DNA from 3 places in the Kitasatospora sp. NBC_01539 genome. Region 3 is predicted to be linked to each of the others. Evidence: riboswitches for the same ligand, from Rfam matches in the RefSeq annotation. Region 3 holds a riboswitch; each other region holds the start of a gene.
What was found. A riboswitch is a leader RNA that binds a small molecule or an ion and turns the genes downstream of it on or off. The one in region 3 is predicted to bind thiamine pyrophosphate.
Positions count from the first base shown of each region.

Region 1: another riboswitch for thiamine pyrophosphate. It lies ahead of OG335_RS19935 (purine-cytosine permease family protein); the one in region 3 lies ahead of thiC (phosphomethylpyrimidine synthase ThiC).
Region 2: another riboswitch for thiamine pyrophosphate. It lies ahead of thiO (glycine oxidase ThiO); the one in region 3 lies ahead of thiC (phosphomethylpyrimidine synthase ThiC).

Region 1 is NZ_CP109390.1:4,604,445-4,614,769, reverse strand. Features, by position in the region: gene OG335_RS19950 (FAD-binding oxidoreductase) at 1-1,303, opposite strand, end outside; tRNA gene OG335_RS19945 (tRNA-Ser) at 1,526-1,613, opposite strand; gene OG335_RS19940 (S1C family serine protease) at 1,674-3,431, opposite strand; TPP riboswitch at 3,649-3,791, shown strand; gene OG335_RS19935 (purine-cytosine permease family protein) at 3,874-5,193, shown strand; gene OG335_RS19930 (glycerophosphodiester phosphodiesterase) at 5,363-6,187, shown strand; gene OG335_RS19925 (ATP-binding protein) at 6,420-7,088, shown strand; gene OG335_RS19920 (DUF5926 family protein) at 7,186-8,166, shown strand; gene OG335_RS19915 (bifunctional DNA primase/polymerase) at 8,455-9,105, opposite strand; gene OG335_RS19910 (PP2C family protein-serine/threonine phosphatase) at 9,568-10,325, shown strand, end outside.
Region 2 is NZ_CP109390.1:6,250,436-6,260,760, forward strand. Features, by position in the region: gene OG335_RS27090 (anthranilate synthase family protein) at 1-651, opposite strand, end outside; gene OG335_RS27095 (class II 3-deoxy-7-phosphoheptulonate synthase) at 948-2,297, shown strand; gene OG335_RS27100 (bacterioferritin-associated ferredoxin) at 2,510-2,785, shown strand; gene bfr (bacterioferritin) at 2,798-3,277, opposite strand; gene OG335_RS27110 (molybdopterin-dependent oxidoreductase) at 3,468-4,097, shown strand; gene pknB (Stk1 family PASTA domain-containing Ser/Thr kinase) at 4,223-5,968, opposite strand; gene OG335_RS27120 (thiazole synthase) at 6,094-6,906, opposite strand; gene thiS (sulfur carrier protein ThiS) at 6,910-7,119, opposite strand; gene thiO (glycine oxidase ThiO) at 7,116-8,267, opposite strand; TPP riboswitch at 8,262-8,374, opposite strand; gene OG335_RS27135 (NAD(P)/FAD-dependent oxidoreductase) at 8,445-9,647, shown strand; gene OG335_RS27140 (Rv2175c family DNA-binding protein) at 9,736-10,101, shown strand; gene thiE (thiamine phosphate synthase) at 10,101-10,325, shown strand, end outside.
Region 3 is NZ_CP109390.1:4,320,724-4,331,048, forward strand. Features, by position in the region: gene OG335_RS18625 (hypothetical protein) at 1-1,086, opposite strand, end outside; gene OG335_RS18630 (Uma2 family endonuclease) at 1,717-2,262, opposite strand; gene thiC (phosphomethylpyrimidine synthase ThiC) at 2,410-4,227, opposite strand; TPP riboswitch at 4,223-4,355, opposite strand; gene OG335_RS18640 (hypothetical protein) at 4,453-4,653, shown strand; gene OG335_RS18645 (flotillin family protein) at 4,813-6,303, shown strand; gene OG335_RS18650 (VC0807 family protein) at 6,376-7,041, opposite strand; gene OG335_RS18655 (3-oxoacyl-ACP synthase III family protein) at 7,259-8,269, shown strand; gene OG335_RS18660 (glycosyltransferase) at 8,266-9,006, shown strand; gene OG335_RS18665 (class I adenylate-forming enzyme family protein) at 9,003-10,325, shown strand, end outside.

The DNA of each region.
Region 1 (10,325 bases), 280 kb from region 3:
GCAGCGCCGACCCGACCGGCCCGAGCTCCTTCGCGAGCCACTCCCGCTTCAGCAGGCCCACACCGTGCTCACCCGTGACGGTGCCGCCCAGATCCAGTCCCAACGCCATGATCTCGTCGAAGGAGGCCTTCGCCCGGGCCGTCTCGTCCGGGTCGTCCGCGTCGAAGATCACCACCGGGTGGGTGTTGCCGTCACCGGCATGGCTGACGACGCCGATGGTCAGCCGCTGCCGCGCGGCGATCTCCTCGACGCCGTCCAGCATCTCCCCGAGCCGCGACCGCGGCACCGCCACGTCGTCGATCATCGTGGTGCCGAGCCGCTCCATCGCGGGCAGCGAGAGCCGGCGCGCCTCCAGCAGCATGTCCGACTCGGCCTGGTCCTCGGCCGGCACCACCTCGCTCGCACCCGCCGCCCGGCACAGCTCGGCCACCGCCGCCAGCTCCGCCTCCTTCGCCGGACCGTCGAACGCCACCAGCAGCAGCGCCCGCGTCGACTCCGGCAACCCCATCTTCGCCATCGCGTTCACCGCGCGGACGGTCGTCGTGTCCATCAGCTCCATCAGCGACGGCACGTGGCCCGACGCCATCACCGAGCAGACCGCCGCGCTCGCCGCGGCCGTACTGGGGAACTCCGCCGCGAGCGCCAACTGCGGGGCCGGCGCGGGACGCAGCGCCACCACCGCCTCCACCACGACCGCGAGCGTGCCCTCCGACCCGACGAGCAGCCGCGTCAGGTCGTACCCGGCGACACCCTTCGCCGTACGCCGACCGGTCGTCAGCAGTTGCCCGTCCGCCAGCACGACCTCCAGGCCCAGCACGTACTCGCTGGTCACGCCGTACTTCACGCAGCACAGCCCGCCGGCACCCGTCCCGATGTTGCCGCCGATCGTGCAGGACTCCCAGCTCGACGGATCCGGCGGGTACGCCAGCCCGTACCCGGCCGCGGCCCGCGACAGCTCGGCGTTCACCACACCCGGCTGCACGACCGCGATCCGGTTCACCGCGTCGATCTCCAGGATGCGGTTCATCTTCACCATCGACAGCACGATGCAGCCGTCCACGGCGTTCGCCCCGCCCGACAGACCGGTCCGCGCCCCCTGCGGCACCACCGGCACCCGCAGCTCGGTCGCCGTCCGCATGACGTGCTGCACGTGCTCCACCGTCTCCGGGAACACCACCACCGCCGCCACCCCGGCCTCGCAGAACCCCGCCATGTCGTGCGCGTACGCCGCCACGACATCCACGTCGACGGCCACCGCCGCCTCCGGGAGCCCCGCCAACAACCGGTCGACCAGATCACCCACGGCAGCCTCCACCTCTCGCACACCCGTCCGCTCTGCACTCTGCCCCCGCCGGACGCCCGCGGCAAGGACGGTGCACAATCACCGATCACGCCACCGCCGGACCCACCCCCGAGCGCGTCCGCCCCCGAGCGGGCCCCGGACGGTCGCCGGGCGCACGCAACGCGAAGGGCGGGTACCGACTTGCGTCGGTACCCGCCCTGAGCTGGGCTTTCGCCTCACCTGCGGAGGGTGTGGGATTTGAACCCACGGTGAGGGGTCACCTCACGACAGTTTTCAAGACTGTTCCCTTAGGCCGCTCGGGCAACCCTCCTGGCGGGGGTCAGCCTAACGGTTCGGGGCCTCCTCGGTGCACTCCGTTTCCGGGTGGGCGTCAGCTGTCGCCCTTGCGCTCGCCGAGGGTGACGGTGGTCTTGGCGGCCTTGCCGTCGCGGGTGTACTCGACCTCGACCTTCTCGCCGGGCTTGTGCGTCCAGATCTCGGAGACGAGGGTCGGGCCGCTGTCGATCGGGATGCCGCCGAGCTTGGTGATGACGTCCCCGGGCTTGAGGCCGGCCTGGTCGGCGGGGCCGCCGGCCGTGACGGCCGCCTGGCCCTGGACGGCGGCGGTCTGGATCTGGGCGCCGTCGCCCTTGTAGTCGTCGTTGCGGAGGACGCCGAGGATCGCGTAGACGGGCGTGCCGTCCTTGATGAGGGTCTCGGCGACCCACTTGGCCTGGTTGATCGGGATGGCGAAGCCGAGGCCGATCGAGCCGGCCCGGCCGGAGCCGCTGGTGTTGGACTGGATCGCCGAGTTGATGCCGATGACCGCGCCGGAGGCGTTGAGCAGGGGGCCGCCGGAGTTGCCGGGGTTGATCGAGGCGTCGGTCTGCAGGGCGTTCATGTAGGAGGCCTGGGCACCGGTCTCGTCGCCGGAGGCGACGGGGCGGTCCTTGGCGCTGATGATGCCGGTGGTGACGGTGCCTTCGAGGCCGTACGGGGCGCCGATGGCGATGGTGGCGTCGCCGACGGCGGCCTTGTCGGAGTCGCCGAGGGGCAGCGGGTTGAGCTTGTCCCTGGGCGGGTTGTCGAGCTTGACGACGGCGACGTCGTAGCCCTGGGCCCGGCCGACGACGGACGCGTCGTACGAGGAGCCGTCGGAGAACTTGACCGTGAGCTTGCCGCCGTTGGCGGCGGGGGCGACCACGTGGTTGTTGGTGAGGATGTGGCCCTCGGTGTCGAAGACGAAGCCGGTGCCGGTGCCGGACTCCTGGGAGCCGGTCGCCTTGATGGTGACGGTGCTGGGCAGCGCCTTCGCCGCGATGCCCGCCACGGAGTCGGGGGCGCGGTCGGTCACCTTGCGGCTGTCGCTGACGCTGACGGTGGTGCTGGAGTGCCCGGCGCTGCTGTCGCTGCCGTCTCCGTCGGAGACGGCGACGCCGATCGCCCCGCCGGCCACACCGGCGACGAGGGCGACGGCCGCGACGAGGGCGATGAGCCCGCCGCGCTTGCGGCGCGGGGCGGGGCCGCCCGCGGAGGCGTACGGGTAACCGGGGCCGCCGGGCTCGGCCGGTCCGCCGGGGACCCCGGGGCCGCCGGTGGGGTGGCCCCAGCCGCCGACGGGGTGGCCCGCGCCGAACGGGTGGTGCGCCTCGGTCGGGGCGGAGGGTCCGGCGGGCGGCGGGGTGCCGGGGGTGCCCGGCGTGCCGTACGGGTCGGTCGACCCGGTGGCCGGAGCCGCCGGGACCGGCGCAGCCACCGGGACCGGGACAGCCGCCGGGGCGGCGTACGGGTCGGCGGCGACCGGGGCGGCGTACGGGTTGGACGCCTGCGGCTGGGGCACGACGGGCGGCGGCGCGTCGATGTAGGCGGGCGCGGCCTGGGGTGCGGCGGGCGGCGGCGCGTCCAGGTAGGCGGGCGCGGCCTGGGGCACGACGGGCGGCGGGGCATCGATGTACGGGGACGGCGCGGCGGGCGCGGGTGGCGCGGCCGGGGCGTCGCTCAGCTTGGCGAAGGCGAGCGTGGGCGCGGACTCGACGACCGGCGGCGCGGCGGCCGGCGCGGTGTCGTGAGCCGGACCCACCGCCTGGGGCGCACCGGAGGGCTGGCCCTCCTGCGGCCCGGTGGACCCACTCGCGTGCTCGGTGCTCACGGACGACCTCCATAGCTGACAGGACCTAGAACCATAGTTTTTCGCATCCCGGATTCGGTTGCCGTAAGGAGCCCCCTGAAGAACGCCTAAGAATCCTTAGGTGTCCCCGACGAACCGCCCTCCGACCTGGTCCGGAGCCCTCTGCTCCGTCCCGCGATCCGGACGGCGGACCTCCGGGCCTTGGCCTCCGGGACTGCGCCGGATAGCCTGTCGTCCTATCTGAACACGCGGGAGCTTGGACCTTCCAGGCTGAGAGTGCGCCGATCGACCGGCCGGGCAGTGACCGGCCGGGCCGAGGTGGCGCAGACCGCCTGAACCTGTCCGGGTAATGCCGGCGTAGGGAGTATCGGCCATGACGGCTGTTCCGCCTGCCTCTTTTTCCGATCCTGGAACCGGGTCTGAGCCCGTCGCCCCGGACGGCGCGCGTGTCGAGGCGCCGCTGGTGCTGGACACCGCTCCCCCGCGGACGCTGGACTTCCGGGCGCAGTTCGCGCTCTGGGCCAACCTCGGCGTCAGTCTGATCGGCTTCCAGAGCGCGGTCACGGTGCTGGTGGTGGGCGGCCGTGAGCTGTCGTTCGCCGCGGCCGTGACGGCGATCGTCGCGGGCACGGTCATCGGCACCTCGATGCTGGGCGTGGCGGCGCTGATCGGCGCCCGGACGGGCGCGCCGGCGATGGCGATGCTGCGCGGGCTGTTCGGCACCCGGCTCTCCTTCCTGCCGACGGTGCTCAACATCCTGCAGTGCATCGGCTGGGGCGTGTTCGAGCTGATCGTGATCGCCGGCGGCGCGCAGACGGTGGCGGGCACGCAGGGGTGGCGCTGGCTGTTCGTGCTGCTCGCCGGCGTGGTCACGACGGTGCTGACGATCTGGCCGCTCGGCGCGATCGCGGTGCTGCGCAAGTACGTGGCGGTCGCGGTGGGCGTGGCGATGGTGTACTTCACCGTCCAGCTCGGCCGGCAGGGCTTCCCGGACCCGGGCGCGGGCAACTGGCACGGTTTCCTGACGGCGACCGACGCGGTCATCGCGGTGTCGGTCTCCTTCGTGCCGCTGGCCGCGGACTACACCCGGCACGCCCGCACCGCGACGTCGGCCTTCTGGGGCAGCTTCACCGGGTACTCGCTGGCCCAGGCCTGGTGCTACGCCCTCGGCCTGATCGCGCTGCTGCAGTCGGGCGGCGACCCGTCGAAGGTGTTCTCCTCCTTCACCGGGGTGGCCGCCGGCTGGGTGTTCCTGCTGGTGCTGGTGGTGCGCGAGACCGACCAGTCGTTCGCCAACGTGTACTCGACGGCGATGTCCGTCCACAACCTCCTGCCGCGGGTCGACCGCCGTCTGCTCACCGGCGGGATCGGCGCGCTGGTGACGCTGCTGGCGCTGCGCATCCAGGAGGGCGAGTTCTACGAGACCTACGCGAACTTCCTCTACCTGATCGGCGCGGTCTTCGTGCCGCTGCTGGCGGTGCTGGCGGTGGACTACTTCTTCGGCGCCGGCCGGCAGGGCTGGAACACCGCGCAGGACGCCCCGGCCCGGCCGCTGATGCTGCTGCCGTGGGTGCTCGGCTTCGCCGCGTACCAGTTCCTGGCGCCGACCGGCATCGCCGACTGGTGGACGGACTTCTGGATGCGGCTGCGGGACGCGGTGGGCTTCACTCCGCAGTCCTGGACGTCGGCCTCGCTGTTCGGCTTCCTCGTGGCGGCGCTCGCGACCTGGGGCCTGACGGCGCTGACCGGCCGGACCTCCGGCACCGGGGCGGACGCCCGCTGACGGCCGTACCGGCCGACCGGCAGGACTAACCGGACCGACCCGAACCAGCCGGACCGACCCGGACCGACCCGGCAGGCCACCGCCCGCCGGGAGGCCGCGCCGGAGCTGTTCACCGCGGGTTCCCCGTGGCGGGTGCGTCCGGACATCCGGGCCCTCGTAGGGTGTTGCCGTGGACACCCGAAGACTCCGTCGGACCGTTCCCGCGGCAGCGGGCGGCCCCGCACCCGACCGCGGCGCCGTCGAGGTCGTCGCGCACCGCGGCTCCTCGGCGGCCCTGCCGGAGCACACCCTGGCGGCGTACCGGCGGGCGATCGACGAGGGCGCGGACGGCCTGGAGTGCGACGTCCGGCTGACGGCCGACGGGCAGTTGGTGTGCGTCCACGACCGGACGGTGCAGCGCACCTCGGACGGCCGGGGCGTGGTCTCCACGATGACGCTCGACCAGCTCGCCGCGCTGGACTTCGGCTCCTGGAAGTCGCCGGACGCGCCGGAACCGAGCCCGGTGCTGACGCTGGCGCAGCTGCTGGAGCTGGTCGCCGGGGCCGGGCGGCCGGTGCGGCTGGCGATCGAGACCAAGCACCCGACCCGCCACGCGGGCCGCACGGAGACCGAGCTCGTCCGGCTCCTCGACCACTACGGCCTGCTGCCGCGGACGGCCGAGGAGTCGCTGGTGCGGATCATGAGTTTCTCGGAGCTGGCCCTGCACCGGGTGCGCCGCGCGGTGCCGGCGGTGCCGACGGTGTACCTGCTCGACCGCCGGTGGCCGGTGCTCGGCCGGACGCGGTCGCTGCCCGGCGGCGCCGGCATCGCCGGTCCGGGGATCGAACTGGTGCGGCGGAGCCCGGGGCTGGTCCCGGCGCTCCGCCGGGCGGGGCACCGGGTGCACGTGTGGACGGTCGACGACCCGGCCGACGTCGACCTCTGCCTGGAGCTGGGTGTGGAGGCGCTGATCACCAACCGGCCGCACGAGGTGCTGGCCCGGCTCGGGCGCTGAGCGGGCCGTCCGGCGGGTGTCCGGGAGCGTCCGGCGGCACCTCGTCCGGTGCCCGTCCGGGCGCGGGGCGGAACCGGGTGTACAGGACGCGCACAACAGCGTGCGCGGGGCGGTCAATCTCCTGAACGGGGGTCAGCGGACGCTCAATTCCTGTGACTTTCACAACGGACCGTAAGCAGTTTTTCGCCGGTTGAATACCGTCCGTCGCGGTACCTCGAAATGTCCGCGCGCGATCGCCCGGGGCTCGTTTCCGACGCATTCCGGAGGGGCATCCATCCCTCGGCAGACGCTGAAGGAGGTCCCGGGGGTGGCGTTGATGGTGGCGCGTGCTGTGCCCGAGAAGGTAGGGCCGACTTCGTCGACCTTGGCGGTGCCGCACGGTCCGGCCAGTGTCGGCGCCGCACGGCGACGGATGCGGCGGGAGCTCGGTGATCGCGCGATACCGGAGACGGTCATCGACGACGCGGTGTTGATCCTCTCCGAACTGCTGAGCAATTCCTGTCGGTACGCGCGGCCGCTCGGAAAGCTCGCGGAACTCGACGAACGGACCGTCGAGGAACACGCCGCGGAGGAGCTGGCGGACGTCCTGGCATCGGCCGTCACCAACCGCGCCCGGAACGCCGGCCGTGCGGATCCGGACGACATCTCCGAGCCCGGGCCCGGCGGCATCCTGGTGCGCTGGTGGACCCAGGCGGACGGGCTGACGGTGGAGGTCACCGACGGCGGCGCACCGACCCGGCCGATGCCTTCCAGTCCGTCGCTGACCGCGCGCGGCGGGCGCGGTCTGAGCATCGTGGGACGCCTCGCCAGCGCATGGGGCGTCCGCGACGCGCCCGGGGAGGTCACCGTGTGGGCGGCCCTGTCCCTGTGCGACGGCAAGAGCGGCGAACCGGTGGCGTAGCGCGCGCCCGGCGGGCCGCGGGCGCCCGGACGCACGGCGGCGGCCCGGAATCTCAGTAGGCTTCCGGTGCACTGTCGCCGTACCCGGGAGCCCCACCATGGCCAAGAAGGCCGCGAAGTCCTCGTCCGAGCCCAGCACCTCCACCGCCACGGGCGAGATCCCGGTCGTCGGCGCGCGGGAGAAGTGCCCCTGCGGTTCGGGCCGCCGTTACAAGGCGTGTCACGGCCGGGAGGCCGCGCACGCCGTGCAGGAGCTGGTGCACCGTCCGTTCGAGGGCCTGCCGGGCGAGGCCGACTGGGTCGCGCTGCGCGAGCTGGTGCCCGCCGCGACCGTGCCGCTGACGCTGGCGGCCGGGGTGGCGGACGGCGCCGTCGGCGAGGTGCCCTCGGTGACGCTGGCGACCGTCCTGCCGCTGGCCTGGCCGGCGCTGCGGCGCGCGGACGGCTCGGTGCTGCTGGGCCTGCAGACGCAGTCGAGCTCCGGCGACCTGAGCCGCGACCTGGGCGACGCCCTGGAGCTGGCGCTCGCCACCGAGCCGGGCACTCCGGTGCCGGCCCGCCGCACCGTGCCCGGCGGCCGCCGCCTGCAGGACATGCTCGACACCGCGGCCGCGTTCGACCCGGCCGTGCACACCGGCTTCGAGTTCTGGCTGGAGGACGCGGAGGCGGCCTCCGGTGAGGTGGCCGCCTCCCTGGAGCGGGCCAACGCCTCGGCGATCCCGACCGAGAAGGTCGCCGGCGTGGACGCCGCGTACTGGTGCGGCACCCCGGACAAGAACCACCTGCGCTGGGTGATGACGGTGCCGGAGGAGAAGCTGCTGGACGCGCTCGCGCGGCTCTCCGCCGCCGGCCTGTCCTCGCTGGGCGAGGGCACCAAGCTGGTCGGCTCGTTCCGGGCGCACGGCCTGACGGTGCCGGTGTGGGACCTCCCGGTGGAGTTCTCGGCGGACGACTGCGAGAAGCCCGCTGCGGAGTTCGCGGAGCGGCTCGCGGGTGCGCTGCAGGAAAGCGCTCCCCTGAGCGCCGAGGAGCGCCGGTCCCGCGCGAACCTGGTGAACCGTCAGGTCACCCTGAACTGACGGAGATGTGACTCCCGTCACATTTGCGGCGGGAGGACGGAGAATCCCAGGTCGGCCGGGGACGGACAAATTGGCTCCCCGCCGGATCTTTGTTACTGTTTAAACAGTCCGGTCGCTGGTGCATCCCCCGTCGCCAGCGGCCGGATTTTCCATTGTCCGGTGCAGAACGCGCTCCCCGGCCGCGCCCGTCGACCGGTTGCCGCGCGCACCGGCCCCACCGGCCATGCCGATCGGCGCACGGAGCCCCACCGGCCGGACGATCGGTCCTCGGCCCGGGCCCGCACCCCGTCAGTTCGGCAGTCGACTGCCGTCCGGCTCGGCCGAGCTCGCCGCGATCAGCCCCTCCAGCAGCGTGCCCACCTGAGGGAGCCACAGCCCGCCCTCCACCGGGGGTGACACCCAGTGCACCGCGCCGGCCCCGCCCTGCGAGGGCGGCAGCATCACGTACCCGCCGGGCCCGTGGTACCGCAGCGAACCGGGCACCCAGGGGCGCTCGGCCAGCAGCCCGCCGAGCTCCTCCAGCGTGAACGGCGCCACGAGCAGCGCGCACCGGGAGGGCGTCGCCAGCACCGGGCCGACCGGCACCCCCAGCTCCGCGAAGTACGCGAGCACCCGCACGCCCGCCGCGGCCGGCAGGCTCACCGCGCAGACCGTACGGCCCGTGGCGACGAGCAGCGGCGCCCCGGGCGACCGGCTCTCCCACCACCACTGGACCATCCGCCCGTCGGTGGTGGCCGCCGCCAGCGGGGGGTCGTGCGGATGGGCCCCGGGCTGCGAGCAGCGCGGGTCCTCGCAGGAGCACGGCCCGAACACCCCCCGGGCCGCACGGGCGCCGGGCACGACCGGCCATCCCCGCTCCGCCGCCTCCAGCGCGGCCACGAGCAGCGCGCCCTGCTCCCGGCGGCGGCCGCCCGGCCACCGCAACTGCATCCGACGCATGGGCGCTCGTTCCTCTCCGCGACCGTGGGGCTCGGGACGGCCGGACGGCGGGGCCGCGACCGGCGTGAGATGAGGGAGGGTCATCGGAACGACGCCCCTGGAACGAGAATCCCCCATACGGCCGGATGGACGCGCCCCACGGGCCGTTGGTTCCACCGTACGAGTGAGTCGGACCCGGCCCGGAGGGCCGCCGGGAGGCGGAAGCATACGATCCGGACCACCGGTTGACCGGTCGTCAGCCGAAGCGGCCGCGCAGGACCGCCCCGGGCCTGCTCCGGCATGCCCGCCGGCTGCCGCGACGGGCCGCGGAAGCGGGAGGCACCGACCTCGTCACGCTTCTGGACATGCCCCGATCGGCCTGTGTACAAGTGGTGGATTGCTGCCGACTAGTGAGATAGCAATCGTTTGGTCCGGCTCTCGGGGTTCCTGCGTGACACGTACCAGTATGTGGGGAGTTGCGACATGACCGACGCCCAGCCGAGCGGACTGGCGGTGTCCGGCGGGGCGCCGTCCGGCCCGGCGGCGCGCGGGACGGCCCAGACGGCGGGCGGGACCGCCGCGGCGGTGTGCCCCCCGGCGCCCGCGGGCGGCGTGCTGGCCCCGGCCGCACCCCTCTCCGAGCTGCTCGGCACGGAGTTTCCCGGCGAGGACGACGCCGCGGGGCTGCAGGACCGTTTGGCCGGATGGCTGTCCGATTTCACGAGCCTGCACGAGCACATCGAACTCCTCGCCCGGGCCCGTGGCCTGGACGCCGCCCTCGCCGCCGTGCTGGAGTCCGGGGCCGCCCTGCTCGGCGCCCGCCGCGGCCTGATCACCACCACCGCCCGCGGCGCCGGACGGCCCGTCGGCCTCGGGCTCGACCGCTGCGGCATCGGCTGCCTGGAGACCGTGCCCGTCGAGCACGGGCCCTTCGCCGGACTGCTCGGCCGGGCCGGCACCGGCGGCCGCCTCCTCGTCGCCGACCTCGCGGCTGACCCCGCCGTCGCACCGCGGTTCCGCGAGGTGGCCGCCCATCTCGGCCTCGGCGCCTGCTTCGCACTGCCGCTCGGCACCGGCGACGACGGCCCGCTCGGCGCCGCCGCGTGGTTCTACGACGAGCCCGCCGAACCCAGCGAGCGGCGCCAGCAACTGGTGCGCCGATACTGCGAGTTCGCCGCCCCCGTCCTGGCCGGCCAGCTCGCTGCCGACCGCACCCGGCGCGCCACCGACGCCCTTCGCCG
Region 2 (10,325 bases), 1.9 Mb from region 3:
CCGGTAGGTGCCGGAGATGGGGTTCATGACGACCGTCCCGCCGGACTGCCGCACGTGCACCTCGGGGGAGGCGCCGACCAGCACCCGGTCGCCGGTGTGCACGAGGAAGGTCCAGTACGCGCCGCGCTCGTGCTCCAGCAGCCGGCGGAAGAGGCTCAGCGCGAGGCCGGTGTCGAAGCCGTCGAGCCGGCCGTGGAAGTCGCGCCGGATGACGAAGTTGGCGCCCTCGCCGCGGCCGATCTCGTCCCGGATGACCCGGGTGACGATGTCGGCGTACTGCTCGTCGTCGATGTCGAAGGCACCGCCGGTGAGGGTGACCGGCCGCTGCGGCAGCACGGGCAGCAGGTCGTCGAGGCGGAGGGCGTGGCTCTCCTCCACGAGGAGGGCCTGCAGGGGGGTGGCGTCGTCGTGCGCCTCGAAGCCCCGCTCGCGGATCTGCCGGTACGGGACGAGCGCGAGGAGGTCGTGCTGCGGGCCGTCGGCCGGCACCCCGCCGCGCACGGGCAGGTCGGCGAGCGTGTCGTACGCGCCGACGGTGCCGAGCAGCACCTCGACGGTGTCGGGGGCGAGGCGGGGGGCGCGGCGCTGCAGCAGGGCGAACGCGGGGGCGCCGGGCGCGGTGAGGCGGGCGATCAGGGCGGCGGGTGTCACGGTGCGGCGGTCCTTCCGGAAGGGGGAGTGGTCGCTCCCGCGGGGAGGCCGTCCTGTCCTCGGAAAGCACGGACGGCCGCCCCGAGGGGCGGCCGTCGTGTCGTCGCTAGGGACGCGCGAGCTGTGGGCCGCCCGTCGGGCTGGCCCACCACCAGGAGAAGGTGCGCGGCGCGTTCACGGGTCGAGCGTAGCGGATGCCCCCGCGGTGTGAGGTCGCTCACCGAAATGTCCACGACCCGTCTCACCCACCGGGCGGCGGTCACAATTCGCTTGTCACAACCCGTAGCCTTGACTCCGTGACCGTGACAACTGAGACCAACGGGACTGGCCACAGCTGGCAGTCCCTTCCCGCGGCGCAGCAGCCTGAATGGCCGGACCAAGAGGCTCTGCGCAAGACCCTTGCGGACCTCGCCTCGTATCCGCCCCTCGTCTTCGCCGGCGAGTGCGACCAGCTGCGCGCCCGCCTCGGTGCCGTGGCACGTGGAGAGGCCTTCCTGCTCCAGGGCGGTGACTGTGCCGAGGCGTTCGACGGCGTGTCCGCCGAGCAGATCCGCAACAAGCTGAAGACCCTGCTGCAGATGGCGGCCGTACTCACGTACGCCGCGTCCGTGCCGGTGGTCAAGGTCGGGCGGATCGCAGGCCAGTACTCCAAGCCGCGCTCCAAGTCGACCGAGACCCGGGACGGCGTGACGCTGCCCGTGTACCGCGGCGACTCGGTGAACGGCTTCGACTTCACCCCCGAGTCCCGGATCCCGGACCCGGAGCGGCTGAAGCGGATGTACAACGCCTCCGCCGCCACGCTGAACCTGGTGCGCGCCTTCACCACCGGCGGTTACGCCGACCTGCGCCAGGTGCACGCCTGGAACCAGGACTTCGTGCGCAACTCGCCCTCGGGTCAGCGGTACGAGCGGCTCGCCCGCGAGATCGACAACGCGCTGGCCTTCATGAACGCCTGCGGGGTCGCCCCGGAGGAGTTCCGCACGGTCGAGTTCTACTCGTCGCACGAGGCGCTGATCCTGGATTACGAGACGGCGCTCACCCGCACCGACTCGCGGACCGGCGACCTGTACGACGTCTCCGGCCACATGGTGTGGATCGGTGAGCGCACGCGCCAGCTGGACCACGCGCACATCGAGTTCGCGTCGAGGATCCGCAACCCGATCGGTGTGAAGCTCGGCCCGACCACCTCGGTCGACGACGCGCTGACCCTGATCGACCGGCTCGACCCGGACCGCGAGCCCGGCCGCCTCACCTTCATCACCCGGATGGGCGCGGGCAAGGTCCGCGAGCACCTGCCGTCCCTGGTGGAGAAGGTCACCGCGTCCGGCGCGCAGGTCGTGTGGATCTGCGACCCGATGCACGGCAACACCTTCGAGGCGTCCAGCGGTCACAAGACCCGGCGTTTCGACGACGTGCTCGACGAGGTCAAGGGCTTCTTCGAGGTGCACCGCGGCCTGGGCACCCACCCGGGCGGCATCCACGTCGAGCTGACGGGTGACGACGTCACCGAGTGCGTCGGCGGTGGCGACGAGGTGATGGTCGACGACCTGCACCAGCGCTACGAGACGGCCTGCGACCCGCGGCTCAACCGCAGCCAGTCGCTCGACCTGGCGTTCCTGGTGGCGGAGATGTACCGCGGCCACTGAGGCCGCGGCACCGCGCAGCACCGGACGCGCTTGATCGCAATGTGACACAAGCCCCTCCGCTTTTCGGGTCACCGAGGGCGGAGGGGCTTTTTGATGCCCGGATGCCCGGGTAAGGTTAGGCTCAGTAGGCCGAGCCAAGGTGAGCCTTGGCTTCGTCGGACCGATGCTCAGCCCCTCCGCACCGCCCTCGCACCACCCCGGGAGTCGCCGCGATGTACGTCTGCATGTGCCATGCGGTCACCGAGGCCCAGGTGAAGCACGAGATCGACGCCGGCGCCGTCACGCCCCGCCAGATAGCGAAGGGCTGCAAGGCCGGAACGGACTGCGGTTCGTGCGTGCGCCGGATCCAGGCGCTGCTCGGGGAGCACGGGGCACGCCCGTGCCCGACATCCAGGCTGGCGGCCCGGCTCGGCCTCGCCGAGCCGGAGCGGACGGATGGAGCCCGGCCGGGCGTGGAGTGGCCGGGCGTGGAGCGTGAGGCGGCCTGACGGGCCTGCCGGTCAGGACTCGGGCTGCTCGATGAGCTGGGCCAGGTAGAGCGCCTCGCCGAGCTTCTCCAGGAGTTCGAGCTGGGTGTCGAGGTAGTCGATGTGGTGCTCCTCGTCGGCCAGGATGCTCTCGAAGATGTTGGCCGAGGTGACGTCGTTCTTGGCGCGCATGACGACGATGCCGCGGCGCAGCCGGTCGATGGCCTCGACCTCGACCTGACGGTCGGCCTCGAACATCTCCTTGACCGTCTGGCCGATCCGGACGTGGAAGAGCCGCTGGTAGTTGGGCAGGCCGTCCAGGAAGAGGATCCGGTCGGTCAGCGTCTCGGCGTGCTTCATCTCGTCGAAGGACTCGTGCCGGGTGTACTTCGCGAGCTTGGTCCAGCCGAAGTTCTCCTGCATCTTCGCGTGCAGGAAGTACTGGTTGATCGCGGTGAGCTCCGCGGTGAGCTGCTCGTTGAGGAACTCGATGACCTCGGGGTCGCCCTGCATGGCTCGCGCCTTCCTGTGCCGTCCGTCGCTTGCCCGCATCGTGGCACCGGACAGGGCGAATTTTCCAGTAAGTTCACGCTTACCCGATATGTGTCATATAGTCCTATTTTTCCGGGGCGTCGACAGGGTGAAGGAGGCGTGAACACGGGGCGCGCAAGGCGCATCCCCCGCCGTCTGCGACCATGGACCCATGGGTCAGCACGAACCGGAACCGCCACAGCCGTCCGACCCGCGGCTCCCGCCGGGCCAGCGCCTCCAGCGCGGCTGGCCGGTGCTGCACTACGGACCGGTGCCCCGCTTCAAACCGCGGAGCTGGGACTTCCAGGTCTTCGGCGCCACCGCAACCGCCGAGAAGCAGACCTGGGACTTCGAGGCCTTCCACGCACTGCCCCGGGTCGCCGTCCGCGGAGACCTGCACTGCGTCACCCGCTTCTCCATGCTCGGCAGCGCGTGGAGCGGCGTCGCCGCCAAGACCGTCCTCGACCTCGTGCCGCCCGCACCCGGCGTCACCCACGTCATGGTGTGGGCCGAGTACGGCTACAGCGCCAACCTGCGGCTCGCCGACTTCACCGACCCGCGGACGGTCTTCGCCACCCACCGCAACGGAGACCCGCTCACCGTGGAGCACGGCTTCCCGGTCCGGCTGGTCGTGCCGCAGCTGTACGCCTGGAAGGGCCCCAAGTGGGTGCGCGCCGTCGAGTACATGCGGGCCGACCGGCGCGGCTTCTGGGAGGAGCGCGGCTACCACAACCTCGCCGATCCGTGGTCCGAGCAGCGGTACTCGTACCAGGAGAAGCCCGGCGACGGCCCGATCCGCTGACCTGACCTGACCTGACCTGACCTGACCCGACCCGACCTGACCCGACCTGGCCTGAGCGGCCTGGCCTGGCCCGCGGCGCAGCCGACCGGTGGCCGGCGGCAGACACGCCCCAGAGCAGACACGCCCTAGAACAGCCCGAAGCTGATGACCACGGTCGTGCCCTGCGGGCGGGGCTTGCCCGCCGCAGGCGTCTGCGCGGTCACCTTGCCGGTGCCGAACAGGTTGAGCCCGCTGCTCTGCACGGTGAAACCGGCGTCCGTGAGCGCCTTGGCCGCCTCGTCCCTGGTCAGGCCCACGACGTCCGGCACCGGCGCCATGCCCTTGCTGACCACCAGGGCGACCGGCGTGTCCGGGCTGACCGAGGTGCCCGCCGCCGGGTCGGCGGAGATCACCGATCCGCTCGGCACCGTGTCGTCGAACTCCTCCCGGGTCGTGCCCGGGGTGAGCCGGGCGTCGGTGAGCGCCTTGCGCGCCTCCTCGACCGGCCGGCCCTCCAGCTCCGGCACCGGCACCCGGTCCGGACCCCTGGAGACCACGACCTTCACCGGCTCGCTCTTGCGGGCCCGCGCGCCCACCCCGGGATCGGTGCCGAGCACCTGCCCGGCCTGCACGGTCTCGCTGAACTGCTGCGTGAACGCGCCGCGCAGCCCCGCCCGCTCCAGCGTCGCGACGGCCTGCGCCTCGGTCTGCCCGAGCACCGGCGGCACCGTCGTGTACAGCCCGTTGGACAGCAGGTAGGTGGCCCCGCCGACCAGCACCAGCAGCACCGCGACGACCGCCGCCCAGATCAGCGGGGTCCGCGACCGGCGCGGCGCGGCCGGGCGCTGCGGGGTGAGCGTCAGTGTCTCGTCGCCCCGGCGCGGCGGCGCCGCCGACAGGCCGGCCGGCATCTCCAGCACGCTGGTGCGCTCCACCGGCCGGTCGACGACCGCGGTGACCTCGCCGGTCGGGAACTGCGGCGTGGGCCGGGTCGAGGCGGGCGGCTCCGCGTCCAGCTGGGACGGGGTGAGGCTGCGCCGGGCCCGCTGGAGGGCGGCGAGCAGTTCCACGGCGTCCCACGGGCGGGCCTGCGGGTCGCGGGCGGTGGCGGCGGCCACTATGGCGTCCAGCTCGCGGCCGACGCCGGGCGCGGCGAGCGAGGGGGCGGGCACGTCCTCGTTGAGGTGCCGGTAGATCACCTGCACGGCGTTCTCGCCGGTGTGCGGCTTGGCGCCGGTCAGCATCTCGTACAACAGGATGCCGGCCGCGTAGACGTCGACCCGCTGGTCGGTCGCGCCGTCCTGGCGGATCTGCTCGGGCGCGAGGTAGGAGACCGTGCCGAGCACCGTGCCGGTGGACGTGGTGCTGGTGACCGCCTCGCCCGCGCCGTCGGTGCCGGTGAGCAGCCGGACCAGCCCGAAGTCGGCGACCTTCACCATGCCGTTGTCGGTGATCAGCACGTTCTCGGGCTTCACGTCCCGGTGCACCAGGCCGGCGCGGTGGGCGGCGCCCAGCGCGGCGAGCACCGGCTCCAGGACGTCGAGCGCGGCCCGCGGGGACAGCGCCCCGCGGTCGGCCAGCAGGTCGCGCAGGGTGCGGCCGGGCACGTACTCCATCGCCAGGAAGACCGCGCGGCCGTCCGCGCCCTGGTCGAAGACGTTGACCACGTTGGGGTGCGACAGCCGGGCCACGGCCTTGGCCTCGCGGATGAACCGGCCGGTGAACTCGGCGTCCGCCGCGAGCGACGGGTGCATCACCTTCAGCGCGACGACCCGGTCGAGCCGGGTGTCGGTGCCCCGGTAGACGGTCGCCATCCCCCCGACGGCGATCCGGCGATCCACCCGGTACCGGCCGTCGAGCAGGGCGCCGATCAGGGGGTCGTCGAGCGTCATGTCCACCCGAGGAGTCTAGGGGCGGGGGACGGCCCCCCGCCCCGCGCGCCGCGGCGCCGGCGCCGGTTGTGCCGATGTTGAGACATCCCGTCCGCGAACGGCCCGTGCGGGGCCTGCGCCGGTCCTCAGAACGCCGGGTGCTCCCGGGTGTCCCGCGCGCCGGGTTCCAGGTCGGCGCGGCCGGCCATCTGCGAGGACGCCTCCGCGTGGAAGCGCCGCGGGATGCGCCCGGCGCGGTACGCGAGCCGACCCGCCTCGGCGGCGCGCCGCATCGCGTCGGCCATCAGCACCGGGTCCTGGGCGCGGGTCACCGCGGAGGCCAGCATCACCGCGGAGCAGCCCAGCTCCATGGCGAGGGCCACGTCGGAGGCGGTGCCGGCCCCGGCGTCGAGGATCACCGGCACGCCCGCGCCCTCCACGATCAGCTGGAAGTTGTGCGGGTTGCGGATGCCCAGCCCGGAGCCGATCGGCGAGCCCAGCGGCATGATCGCCGCGCAGCCCACGTCCTCCAGCTTCCGTGCCAGCACCGGGTCGTCGTTGGTGTACGGCAGCACGGTGAAGCCGTCGTCGACGAGCGTCTCGGCGGCGTCCAGCAGCTCGATCGGGTCGGGCAGCAGGGTGCGCTCGTCGGCGATCACCTCCAGCTTCACCCAGTCGGTGCCGAGCGCCTCCCTGGCCAGCCGGGCCGTCAGGACGGCCTCCCCGGCGGTGAAGCAGCCGGCCGTGTTGGGCAGCACCCGGATCGCGTTGCGGTGCAGCACCTCCAGCACCGAGCCCCGGGTGGCGGCGTTGACCCGCCGCATCGCGACGGTGGTGAGCTCGGTGCCGGAGACGCGCAGCGCCTGCTCCAGCACCTCCAGGCTGGGCGCGCCGCCGGTGCCCATGATCAGGCGCGAGGTGAAGGCGGTGCCCGCGATGACGAGGACGTCGTCGGCCATCGGTCAGCCTCCCTGGACGGCGGTGAGGATCTCGACCCGGTCACCCGTGCCGAGCACGGTGGCGCCCCACGAACTGCGCGGCACCACCGCCTCGTTGACGGCGGCTGCGACCCCGGTGGGTGCGGCGCAGGCCTGCGCCACCACCTCGGCCAGCGTGGTGGCGGCGGGCAGCTCGCGCGCCTCGCCGTTCACGGTCAGTGCGATGTCGGTCATGCGGCGGCCTTCGGACGGAAGCGGTCGGGGGAGAAGGGGGCGGCGAGGTCCGGCACGCGGCCGGTCGCCAGGTACGCGCCGACCAGGTCGGCGGTGACGGGCGTGAGCAGCACCCCGTTGCGGTAGTGGCCGGTCGCGGCGACCAGGCCGGGCAGCGCGGTGGGGCCGAGCAGCGGCGCGTTGTCGGGCGAGCCCGGCCGCAGCCCGGCGCCCGTCTCGACCAGCGGCAGCTCGGTCAGGCCGGGCACGAGCGCGTGCGCGTCGCGCAGGAGCTCGTACACGCCGCCCGCGGTGACGGTGGTGTCATGGCCCTGCTCCTCGGTCGTCGCGCCGATGACGAGCTCGCCGTCGGCACGCGGCACCAGGTAGACGTGCTGCCCGCGCACCACCGCACGGACGTTGCGGGCCAGGAACGGCCGGTACGCGGGCGGTACGTGCAGCCGCAGCACCTGCCCCTTCACCGGCCGCACCGGCGGCAGCACGCCCGGCGGCAGCCCGGGCAGCAGGTGGCTGCGGGAACCGGCCGCGAGCACCACCCGGCCGGCCGGGCACACGGTGCCCGCGTCGGTGCGCGCCCCCACCGCCCGGTCGCCGTCCAGCAGGAGTTCGGCGGCGAGGGCCCGCTCGAAGGCGACGCCGGCCCGGGTGCAGGCCTCGACGAGGGCGCGGGCGAGCCGGCGGCCGTCCACCTGGTGGTCGCCGGTGACGTGCAGGCCGCCGCGGACGCCCGGGGCGAGCATCGGCTCCAGGCGCCGGCACTCGCGGCCGGTCAGCCAGTGCGAGGTGAGGCCGAGCCGCGCCTGGAAGGCGTGCAGCTCGCGCAGTTCCTCGCGGTCGTCGGAGTCCAGCGCGACGGCGAGGGTACCGGTCTCCCGGTAGCCGGTGTCCAGGCCGGTCACCTCCGTGAGCTCGGCGGCGAACGCCGCGTACCGCTCGTTGGAGGCCATGCCCAGGCGCAGCAGCGGCTCCTCGCCGTACTGCAGTTCGGTGACCGGGGCGAGCATGCCGGCGGCGACCTGCGCCGCGCCGCCGCCCGGGGCCGGGTCGACGAGGGTCACCGACAGGCCGTGCTGGGCCGCCCGCCAGGCGACCCCCAGGCCGATGATGCCGCCGCCGATCACCAGCACGTCGGAGTGAGGCCGTGCCACGTCGCTTCTGCTCCCTTCGCCGGCATGACCCGGATCAGGTTCGGACGGTCGCAGGCCGCACCAGCCCGCCTCTCAGCCCGGTGCACCGGGCTCCCGTGTGAGGTGTGCACCCACCATAACGCCGCGTGTCGCGCTCCCCTAAAGGACGTACACAGGGCGGACACCCCGGCCGATAGGGTGACCGGCGTGGTGGAGCTCAGCGGTACGGACAGGGTGGTCGTCGTCGGCGCCGGCATGGCGGGTGCGCAGTGCGCGGCAGCCCTGCGGCAGGGCGGCCTGACCGCCCGGATCACCCTGGTCGGCGACGAGCCGCACCGCCCCTACGACCGGCCGCCGCTCTCCAAGGAGGTGCTGCTCGGCCTGGCCGACTCCACCGCTCTCGACCTCGACTGGGACGCCCTCGGCGTCGAACTGCTGCTGGGCCGCCGGGCCACCGGCCTCGAACCCGGCGTGCTGCACACCGACGGCGGGCCGGTCACCCACGACGCCCTCGTCCTCGCCACCGGCGCCGCGCCCCGTCTGCTGCCCGGCACCGCCGGCGCCCGCGTGCTGCGCACCGTCGACGACGCCCTCGCCCTGCGCGCGGACCTCACCCCCGGCACCCGCCTGGCCCTGGTCGGCGCCGGCTGGATCGGCGCCGAGACCGCCACCGTGGCCAGGCAGCTCGGCTGCGCGGTCACGGTCGTCGAGGCCGGACCGGCCCCGCTGCCCGGCGCCCTGCCGCCGGAGCTCGGCGCGCTGATGACCGCCTGGTACGCGGACGCCGGGGTCGACCTGCGCTGCGGCACCGGCGTGGCCGCCGTCGAGCCGGGCGGCCTGCTGCTCGCGGACGGCGGGCGCGTCGAGGCCGACCTCGTGGTGACCGGCATCGGTGCCCGCCCGGCCACCGGCTGGCTGGCGGGCTCCGCCGTGGCCCTCGACGCGGCGGGCGCCGTGCTCGTGGACGACCGGCTGCGCACCACCGCCCCCGGCGTGTGGGCCGCCGGCGACTGCGTCGCGTACCCGTCGGCGCGCTCCGGCACACGGCTGGCCGTGCAGCACTGGGACCACGCCCTGCGGTCGGGCGGGGCGGCGGCGGCCTCGGTGCTGGGTTCGGAGGCGCCGTACGACCCGGTGCCCTACTTCTGGTCGGAGCAGTTCGGACGGACGGTGCAGTACGCGGGCCACCGCGCGGACGGTGACGAACCGCTGTGGCGCGGCTCGCCCGACGACGCCTCCTGGTCGGTGCTGTGGCTGCGCGGCGGCGCCCTGGCGGCGCTGCTCGCCGTCGACCGCCCGCGTGACCTGGCCCAGGCGAAGCGGCTGATCGAACGTGGCGCGGTGCTCGACCGGGCCCTCGCCGCGGACCCCGCGGTGCAGCTCAAGGCGGCCGCGGGCTGACCCCGCGCGCCGTCACGGTCCGTGACCGGCCGGTGGCGCCGGTGGGGGCCGTGTGCGCCGGGGGCCGTTCAGGTGGCAGTCTGGTGCTGTGAGCGAGATTGATCCGAAGATTGACGCCCTGGTCCCGGCCTGGCTGTACCTGCCCGACATCTCCGAGCGGTGGGGTGTCCAGATCACCGAGGTCCGCAACATGGCCAAGGCGGGCACCCTGCTGACCGTCCGCCGAGGACCGAACCGGTCGCTGCAGGTGCCGGCCGCCTTCGTGGAGGACGACGGCCTGGTGAAGCACCTGGTCGGCACCCTGACGGTGCTGAAGGACTGCGGTTTCAGCACCGAGGAGATCCTCGAGTGGATGTTCACCGAGGACCCGTCGCTGCCCGGCAGCCCGATGCAGGCCCTGATCGAGAACCGTGCCACCGAGGTCAAGCGCCGCGCCCAGGCGATGGCGCTCTGATGACCGCCGACCCGCGCGCGCGGCTCGCCGACGCCCGCCTCTACCTGTGCACCGACGCCCGGCGCGAGCAGGGCGACCTGCCCGAGTTCCTGGACGCGGTGCTGGCCGGCGGCGTGGACGTCGTGCAGTTGCGCGACAAGGGTCTGGAGGCCCGGCAGGAGCTGGAGCACCTGGAGGTCTTCGCCGACGCGGCCCGCCGCCACGGCAAGCTCTTCGCGGTCAAC
Region 3 (10,325 bases):
GTGGGTGACTGACTGCTGGTGGGCGGAAGGCTGCTGGTGGGCGGCCTGCACCTGGTGGGCGGCCTGGGCGGCCGGCTGCTGGTGGGTGACTGACTGCTGATGGGCGGCCTGGGCCTGGTGGGTGGAAGGCTGCTGGTGGGCGGCCTGCACCTGGTGGGCGACCTGGGCGGCCGGCTGCTGGTGGGCGGAAGGCTGCTGGAACTCCGGCAGCATGACGGTGGTGACCGGCGGAAGATTCCCATGGGGTGCCGGGAACATCGCGTGCGTCGCGGGGGAGAAACCGTTCGGCACCGAAAGATCCTGGGTCGGCTGCGCGTGATCCGATGCGAGTCTCGTCCGCGGCAGCGTGAAGTTCTCCCCGTCCGGGAAAAACAGGTCGGGAGACGACTGGGGATTGCGCGCGGTGTACTCGGACCGCCACTGCATGCGGTAGCAGTCGACCTGGTCGGCGCAGGCGGTCCGGGCGTGGAAGACGGCACTTCCGTAGCCCAGGTCGGGATACCAGAGGTTCGGTCCGGGAAAACGCACCGTGCGCACCCGGGGCCTGATCAGTTCCGCACAGCCCATGCAGCAGCCGGGCGGGACGATGAGGCCGATGCCCCCGTTGTGCTCGGCTTTCCGGGGACCGCCGTTCCAGCGGTACTCCCCGTTGTGGCAGGGCGGCAGCTCGCCGCAGGTGCGGCAGACGGCGTAGTGCTCCGGGAGGACCTGCCAGTCGTGGCTGGCCGGTGCGCACCAGTGTTTCGGCGCGGAACGGGGAAAGTTCTCGTTCCGCAGGACAAGGATCATGGGCCGTTTGTAGAAGTCGGCCCGGTCGGGCTGCAGCAACCCCGCTGCCCCGCCCGAACTGTAGAGATTCTCGGAGTGCCTCCACAGCTCGGTGTGCTCGTTCCAGGCTTTCCGGTAGGCCTCGGGCCACTCGCGGTCGGGGTGCTCGTGGATCTCCAGAATCTGCCATGGCTGCCGGTCCAGGACGACGGTCCGACCTGCTTCCAGGTGAATATGAGTTCCGTCGTTGTTGCGCTCGGGCCAATCGATACGGCCGATGCGGACAGGCTGATCGGGGAGCCATTCACGAGCATGCATGACTCACGCTCCTCGACATCGTGACAACCGTGGTCATCACTTGGATAGTTCCTGACATTCTGAAGCATTTCGGGCGGCCGACTACTCTGACACGCGCGCGGAGCGGCTGTGGACGCCATACAGCCCAATGCCCATCGGACTTCCGCCACCGGAGGGCCATCCCCGGACACACCAGGGCACGGGGACAGCACAGTTCGGAACCAGTGAATCGGATGATCCGTCAAGTAGTCGTGCAGGTAACCAGATGAGCAACCGACACCGGGGAGGTTTCGGGCCGAACCGCCGTCCACCCGGAGCATCGGCGGCCATCCGGAACGGGCATCACCTCGCGCGGTTCCGTCCGGGCCCCACCGCCGGACACCCGGCTCCGGCCTGTCGGCGGACGGAACGAACTATCCGCTCCCGCCCGGTCCGAGAGCCGGAGGACCCGGCCGACGAGCGGAAGGACGACACGGCGGGAAGTGATACGCCCGCACGACACGGACATCGGCGACAGGTCCACCGGGCAGCGACCCGCGCTCTTCCGGGAGCTCTCATCGAGCGGAGATTCAGCCCGGAGCCGCCAGGCCCGTGCCCGCTCCCGGGCAGGTGCCGACCTGGCCGGCGCGACGGGCCGGACGGCACCAGCCCTCAGTACGGAAGCAGAACCGCGGTGTCGAGCGTGAAGCCGAAGGGCTCGGGGATGTGCACGGTCTCCCCGAAGGCGGCGTCCTCCCTCATCCGGTAGCGACCGCCCTCGGGCTCCCGGAAGAGGGTGACGGTCTTCTGCGAGGCATCCACCAGGAGGTAGAGCGGGATCTGCATCACCGGGTAGTCACGGAGCTTGCCGACCCGGTCGTTCTCCGGATTCGACGGCGAGACGATCTCGACGGCGACGAGGGCCGGCTCGGCCGGAACCGAGTTCGCCGTACTGGCCATGGCGCCCTCCGGGAGATACGTCAGATCCGGGATCCGCAGTTTCGCTGCCTGAGGGGACGCGAGGTCCATGTTCCCCGTGGAGAGGTAACCGGCCGGAGCGTGCGCCTCGAACTGCCGGCGGACGACGGAGAGGTTCCGCTCGTGGACGGCCGAGGGCGACGCCTGCACGATGATGACGTCACCCGAGAGTTCGATCTTGAAGTTGGACGGGGTGAACCGGCGGAATTCCTCCATCAGGGCGAGATGGTCGGGGTTCATCCGTCCTCCAGGAGTGCGAACCCGCATCACGCTACCGGTTTGCCGTCAGGGCGCAGCGGTACCCGTGAAGCGCGGACGCGCATGCGGGAGCCGCCGCACCGGGAAGACCTTCCCGCCCCCGGTGCGGCGCCTCTGCGGGCCGTGTCGTCAGTCCGCGAGCGGCAGGTAGACCCGGTTGCCGTGGGCCGCGAACTCCTCGGACTTGGCCTGCATGCCGGCCAGGGCGTCCGCGTCGACGGCCGGGGCGACGGCGGTGGAGCCGTCGCCGTGCTCGTCGCGGATCTTCTGGGAGATCTTCATCGAGCAGAACTTCGGCCCGCACATCGAGCAGAAGTGCGCGGTCTTCGCCGGCTCGGCGGGGAGCGTCTCGTCGTGGAAGGCGCGGGCGGTCTCCGGGTCGAGGGCCAGGTTGAACTGGTCCTCCCAGCGGAACTCGAACCGGGCGTCGGAGAGGGCGTCGTCCCAGGCCTGGGCGCCGGGGTGGCCCTTCGCCAGGTCGGCGGCGTGCGCGGCGATCTTGTACGTGATGACGCCGGTCTTCACGTCGTCGCGGTTCGGCAGGCCGAGGTGCTCCTTCGGCGTGACGTAGCAGAGCATCGCCGTGCCCCACCAGGCGATCATGGCGGCGCCGATGCCGGAGGTGATGTGGTCGTAGCCGGGGGCGACGTCCGTGGTGAGCGGGCCGAGCGTGTAGAAGGGAGCCTCGTCGCAGATCTCCTTCTGCAGCTCCATGTTCTCCCTGATCTTGTGCATCGGGACGTGGCCCGGGCCCTCGATCATCACCTGGACGTCGCGCGCGCGGGCGACCCGGCCGAGCTCGCCGAGGGTCTGCAGTTCGGCGAACTGGGCCTCGTCGTTGGCGTCCGCGATGGAGCCGGGCCGCAGGCCGTCACCGAGCGAGAAGGTGACGTCGTACGCGGCGAGGATGTCGCAGAGTTCCTCGAAGTTCGTGTAGAGGAAGTTCTCCTCGTGGTGGGCGAGGCACCAGGCGGCCATGATCGAGCCGCCGCGCGAGACGATGCCGGTCTTGCGGCGGGCGGTCATCGGCACGTACCGCAGCAGCACGCCGGCGTGCACGGTCATGTAGTCGACGCCCTGCTCGCACTGCTCGACGACCGTGTCGCGGTAGACGGCCCAACTGAGCTCCTCGGCACGGCCGTCGACCTTCTCCAGGGCCTGGTAGAGCGGCACGGTGCCGATCGGCACGGGGGAGTTCCGCAGGATCCACTCGCGGGTGGTGTGGATGTTGCGGCCGGTGGAGAGGTCCATGACGGTGTCGGCGCCCCAGCGGGTGGCCCACGTCATCTTCTCCACCTCCTCCTCGATGGAGGAGGTGACGGCGGAGTTGCCGATGTTGGCGTTGATCTTCACCAGGAAGTTGGTGCCGATGATCGCCGGCTCGACCTCCGGGTGGTTGACGTTCACCGGGATGACGGCCCGCCCGCGGGCGACCTCGTCGCGCACGAACTCCGGCGCCAGGCCCTCCCGCAGGGCCACGAACTCCATCTCCGGGGTGACCGTCCCCCGCTTCGCGTAGGCGAGCTGGGTGACGGCGGCTCCGTGACGGCCGCGCAGCGGGCGGCGCGGCCGGCCGGGGAAGACCGCGTCGAGGTTGCGCAGGTTGCCGCCGCGCGGCGCGGTGTGCTTGATGCCGTCGTCCTCGGGGCGCGCCTCGCGGCCGTCGTACTCCTCGACGTCACCGCGCCGGCGGATCCACGGGTCGCGCAGGGCGGGCAGGCCGCGCCGCACGTCGGAGGTGTGGCCGGGGTCGGTGTACGGGCCGGAGGTGTCGTACAGCGGCACGCTGCGGCCGTCGGTGAGGACGACCTCGCGGTACGGCACCTGCAGGTCGGGGCTGCTGCCCTGGTGGTAGGCCTTGCGCCAGGCCGGGGTCGGATAGCCGGTGGACGTGCTGTCGGCCGTCCGGCCGGAGGCAGACGTCGGCTGTGCTTCGAACGTGGTCATGAGACCTCTTACTCCCTACGCCGGCATTACCCGGTCAGGTTCCTGCGGTCGGCGCAGCGGTCGGTTCGCACACCTGCGAACCCTTCAGCGCCCTCTCAGCCCGGTGCTCCGAGCTCCCGTTGGTTGCGGACGGGCGTCCGCAACAAGACGTCAACACCGTAGCGGGCGGCCCGGGACCGGTCCAGACGGGTTCCGGCCAGTGGGCCGGGGGAGCACACTGTCGGCATGGTGGGCAGCACGGGCCGGGTGACCGGCAGGGTCGGGACGGGGCTGGTCGGCGAGGTGCTGGTGCACGTCGCGGAACGGCAGGGCACGGAGGCGTTCCTCGCGTACCCGGCGGTGCCGGGCGAGGGTTTCGCGCCGGGTACGCCGGTGCTGGTGGTCGAGTACCAGCCGCCGCGGACGGTGTACGTGGCGGCGCTTTGACGGAATCTTGACGCGTTCGTGGGCGGATCGAGGGCCGCAGGCTCTTCCGCGGAGATCACGGCAGGCGCAGAATCTCCTGCTGCCGCCGGCTTCCGCGCCTTCCTGCACACCAGAGCGCAGCCACGGGACGCCGGCGTGCCCTGAAGGGGGAATCAGCCGATGCTCATCGGCATCGCCGGGGCCGTCGTGGCCTCGATCATCGTCCTGATCGTGCTGTTCAAGCTCATGTGGCGGGTCGCCGAGCCGAACGAGGCACTGATCATCTCCGGTTCGAAGCACCGGTCCGAGGGGGTCGCGGAGGGACTCGGATTCCGGATCGTCACCGGGCGCGGCACGCTGGTGACGCCGGGCGTCCAGGTCGTCCGCAGGCTCTCGCTCGATCTCAACGAGGCCGACCTGGACGTGGAGTGCGTGACGTCGCAGGGGATCCCGGTGCACGTGAAGGGCGTGGTGATCTTCAAGGTGGGCGACGACCCGGTGTCGATCGCCAACGCCGCGCGCCGCTTCCTCGACCAGCAGAAGATGATGGGCCACCGGGTGCACAACGTCTTCGCCGGTCATCTCCGCTCCATCGTCGGCGGGTTGACGGTCGAGGACATGATCCGCGACCGCGAGCGGATGACCGGGGAGACCCGGGCCGCGTCGGGCAGCGAGATGGAGAAGCTCGGCCTGATCATCGACTCGCTGCAGATCCAGGAGATCCTGGACCCGACCGGCTACATCCGGAACCTCGCCGCACCGCACGCGGCCGCCGTGCAGCGCGACGCCCGGATCGCCGCCGCCGAGGCGGACCGGCGGGCCACGGAGGCCGAGCAGGAGGCGTTCGCCCGCAAGGCCGAGGCCACCCGCAACTCCGGCATCCAGCAGGCCGGGTACCAGGCCGAGCTGGAGACGGCGACGGCCCGCGCGATGCAGGCCGGTCCGCTGGCGCAGGCCGCCTCCCGGCAGGAGGTGGTCGTGCAGGAGACGAAGGTCGCCGAGCTGGAGGCGCACCGCAAGGAGCAGCAGCTCCAGGCGGACGTCCGCAAGCCGGCCGACGCCCGCGCGTACGAGACGCGGACGAAGGCGCAGGCCGACCGCGACGCCCGGATCTCCGCGGCGGAGGCGCTGGCCCGGGAGACCGAGCTGAACGCGACGGCGGAGGCGAACCGGGTGAAGGTCGCGGCCACCGCGGACGCGGAGGCGACCCGGGCCCGCGGCCTCGCGTCGGCGGAGGCCACCAAGGCGACCGGCCTGGCCGAGGCGGCGGCGGCAGAGGCGAAGGGTCTGGCGGCCGCCGAGGCGGCGCGGGCCCTGGGCCTCGCCGAGGCGGAGGCGATCAAGGCGCGGGCGGCGGCCCTGGCGGAGAACCAGGAGGCGGTGGTCGCGCAGCAGTTGGCCGAGAACTGGCCGGAGATCGTGCGGGCCGGCGCGGAGGCGTTCGGCAACGTCGAGCACATGGTGCTGCTGAACGGCGCCGAGGGCATGGGCGACGTGTTCGCGAAGGCCCTGGCCATGGGCGGCACCGGTCTCGGCCTGGCGCGGCAGCTGCTCTCGGCGATGGGCCCGCAGCAGGGCCCGGACGGGACGGCGGCCGGACCGTCCGCGCACCCTGCGGCGGGGCAGCCGGTCCCGGTGCGGATCCCGGTGCAGGACGGCGCCGCGGGCTGAGCCCGGAACGCCGGACGCCCGTCCACCGCCGGTGCGGTGGACGGGCGTCCGGTCCCCGGGGGCCCGGTGCGGTCACGCCTCCTCGGCGACGACCAGCTCGGCCATGCGGCTCGCGAAGACGTTGCCGACGAGGACGCCGAGGGCGATCGCCGCGCCCAGGAGGACCGTGCCGAGCCAGACCATCGTCTCCACCGGCAGCGTGTAGGCGCCGACGACCTTGGCCGCGCACTCGGCGACCAGCACGGTGCCCCAGGTGAGCGTGAAGTTCCGCTCGTGGCGGCGGAATTCCGCCGATCCGGCGGCGAGCCGCTGCCAGGCGGCCTCGCGGGCGGCGCGGCCCTTCACGACGAACGGCCGCAGGCCCGCCGTCATCAGGGGCTTCCCCGCGAGCACCGAGACGATCATCGAGCCGCCGATGACGCTGCTGAGCGCGCCGTCCTTGGCGATCATCAGCCGCGGGTCGCCGGCGACCGCGGAGAGGGCGATGCCGACGACGTTGACCACCAGCACGACCAGGGCGAAGGTGTTGACGTGGCGGTCCCGCAGCAGCCCGGCGGCGGTCCGGACGGCCGGCACCGCACTGCCCAGGGTCAGCGAGGCGGCCAGGCCGAGGCCGGCGAGGCCGTGGGCCGCGTAGTACACGGCGATCGGCACGGCGACGTCGATCGCGAGCGGCTTCAGCGCCGCGGCCCTCGACTCGCCCTGCTCCGCCGTCGCGCTCGTGGTGATGACCGCCATGGTGTCCGCTCCCCGTCCGGTGGTGCCCGCCGCCGGGGCTGCCCCGGTGCTACGAGAATCCCGTGCCGGGCGGGTGCACCGGCAGTGCCGTCAGCACCGGGAACCGCATGACGGATGTCACGGCCGCGGCCCGCACCCGGTCACCGGCCGGGGCGCCCGCACGGCTGAGTACGGGTACTCAAGCCCGGGACGGCCCCGCACCGGCAGCATGGCGGGCATGAACCTCCCATCCCCGAGAGTGGGTATCACCGCGGTCGGCGCCGGGCTGCCCGCCCGTGTGCTGACGTCGCAGGAGTTGCAGGACGAGGTGGTCGCCGGCAGCGGACTCCGCCTGCCGGAGCGGATGTTCGAGAAGGCGACCGGCATCGCGACCCGCCGTTTCGCCGCGGAGGGCGAGTACGCGTCGACGCTGGCCCTGGCGGCGGCCCGCCGGGCGCTCGACGCCGCGGGCCACGACCCGCTCGACATCGACCTGCTGGTGTACGCCTCGGCGACCCGGGACGTCTGCGAGCCCGCCACCGCGCACCTCGTGCAGGCCGGACTCGGCTCCCGTGCGCACGCGTTCGACGTCTCCAACGCCTGCAACAGCTTCCTCAACGGCATCGACGTGGCGCGGGCGATGATCCTCGCCGGCCGGGCCCGGCGGGCGCTCGTCGTCACCGGCGAGACTCCGAGCCGGGCGATGCGCCGGGACCCGTCCGGCCTCGCGGACTTCCGGGACGGCTTCGCCGGGTACACCTTCGGCGACGCCGGCGCGGCGGTGGTCGTCGAGCCGGTCCCGCGCGGCGGCATCCTCGACGTGGAGACCGAGACCGCGTCCGAGCACTGGGCGGTCGGCGGCATACCGGGCGGCGGGTCCCGGCACCCGCGCGGCGACGAGTACAGCTACTTCCGCGGCGGCGGCAAGGAGTTGCGCGGTGTCTTCGAGAAGATCGGCGGCGACATCCTGACCCGGGTCGCCGCCCGCACCGGCTTCGGCTGGGACGCGTACGCCCGGGTGCTGGTGCACCAGGTGACGCTGCCGTACCTGGAGCGGTTCGTCGAACTGACCGGGGTGCCGGCGGAGAAGCTCGTGCTGACGGTGCCGGAGCTCGGCAACGTCGCCAGCGCCACCCTCGGCGTGCAGCTCGACCGCGTGCACGGCGAACTCGCCTCCGGGGACCGGGTGCTCATGGTCGGACTCGGCGGCGGCGTCAGCCTCATGACCATGGTGTGGGAGGTGCCGTGACCGCCCTGTGGGTGATCGTGCCCGCCTACCGCGAGGAGGCCAGGATCGGCGGCACCCTGCGGGCCCTCGCCGCGCAGCAGGACACCGACTTCACCCTGCTGGTCGTCGACAACGGCTCCGACGACCGCACCGCCGGGATCGCCCGGGAGTTCGCCGCCGGGGCGCCGTTCCCCGTCGAGGTGCTGGTCGAGCCGGAGAAGGGCGTCGGCTGCGCCGTCGACACCGGCTTCCGGCACGCCATCGCGCACGGCGCCGCCCTCCTCGCCCGCACGGACGCCGACTGCCTGCCGGAGCCCGGCTGGACGGCCGCCGCCCGCGCCGGGCTGCTCGCCTCCGGCGGGCTCGTCTGCGGGCACATCACGGCCCGCACCGACGAGCACGGGCCCGTCGGCCGCCGGCTGTTCCGCGGCCTCGTGGTGACCGGCGCGTTCTTCGGCCGCATCAGGCCCGCCCACCGCCGCTGGCACGGCTACCTCACCCCGTACCGCATGCACGCGGGCAACAACATGGCGATCACCGCCGAGCTGTACGAGGCCGTCGGCGGCATGCCGCGCCGCCCGTCGCCGACCGACCGCACCTTCGTCAACCGGGTGCGCCGCCGCACCACCGCCATCGTGCGGCGCCGCGACATGGTGGTGCAGAACTCCACCCGCCGCATCCGCGCGTACGGTGTCGTCGGCACCGCCCGCTGGTACCTGGACCGCGGCGCGGGCGGCCGCGGCGTCGACCCCCGATGACGGAGCGAACCGTGCTCGACCACCTCACCCGCGTCCTCCGCGACGGCGCCGACCGGCCCGCCGTACTCGGCTGCACCCGCGGCGGCGCCGTCCGCGTGCGCGCCCGCAGCGGCGACCTCGCCGGCCTCGCCGACACCTACGCGGCGGCCCTGCACCACGGCCACGGACTCACCGCGGGCGACACCCTCGGCGTCGCCGTGCGCCCCGGCCCGCGCGCCCTCGCCCTGATGCTGGCCGCACACCGGCTGGGCCTGCGGGCCGCCGTCCTCGACCCGTCCGCCGGACCCGACGTGCTGCTCGCCCGGCTCCGGCTCGCCCGCCCGGCGCTGGTCGTCGCCGACGCCGCCGCCCAGGCCGTCGCCGGCTGGGCCCGCCGGATCGCCCGCCGCGCCGACCTCGCCCTGCCCCGGCTGGACGCCCTCGGCCCGGTCGCCACCGCCGGCCCGCGCCGCCCCGGCTGCGCGCCCGCGCTGCGCACCCCCGGCGGCCGCCCGCCCGCCCCCTACGACGGCGACGGCGACGCGGTGATCGTCTTCACCTCCGGCACCACCTCCGCGCCCCGCGCCGTCGTGCACACCCGGGCCGGACTCGCCGCCGGCCTGCGCGCCGTCGACGGCCTGGTGCGCCCGCAGGCCGGACAGGCCGTGCTGGGCGGCACGTTCTTCGTCCTCGTGCCGTCGCTGGCCGCGGGTGCCACCGTCGCCCTGCCCGCCCGCACGCCCGCGGTGCTCGGCCGGCAGATCCGCCGCCTCGCGCCGTCCGAGACCTATCTGACGCCGCCGCAGCTGCGCTCCGTCGACCACTTCACCGGCCGCGTCTGGACGGGCTCCGCGCCCGCCTCCGCCGAGTTGCTGCGCCGCGTCAAGCGCGCGGGCGCCACCGAGGCGTGGGGCGTGTACGCGCTGACCGAGCTCTTCCCCGCGGCGGCCGTCGAGGAGGCCGACAAGTCCGCGTTCGACGGCGACGGCGACCTCCTCGGCCACCCACTGCCCGGGGTCCGCACCCGGCTCACCGACGACGGCGAACTCCTGCTCGCCGGCCCCGCCGCCCGCGACCGCTACCTCGGCGACCACCCCGACCCGTGGGTGCGCACCGGCGACCGCGCCGCACTCACCCCGGACGGACGGATCGTGCTCGCCGGCCGCTGCAAGGACATGGTGCTGCGGCGGGCCGAGAACATCTACCCCGGCCTGTACGAACCCGCCCTCCACCTGCCCGGCGTCGAACTCGCCGTGCTCGTCGGCGTGCCCGCGGGCGACGGCGACGAGCGGCTCGTCGCCCTCGTGCAGCCCCGCCGCGGCACCGACCGGCAGCGGCTG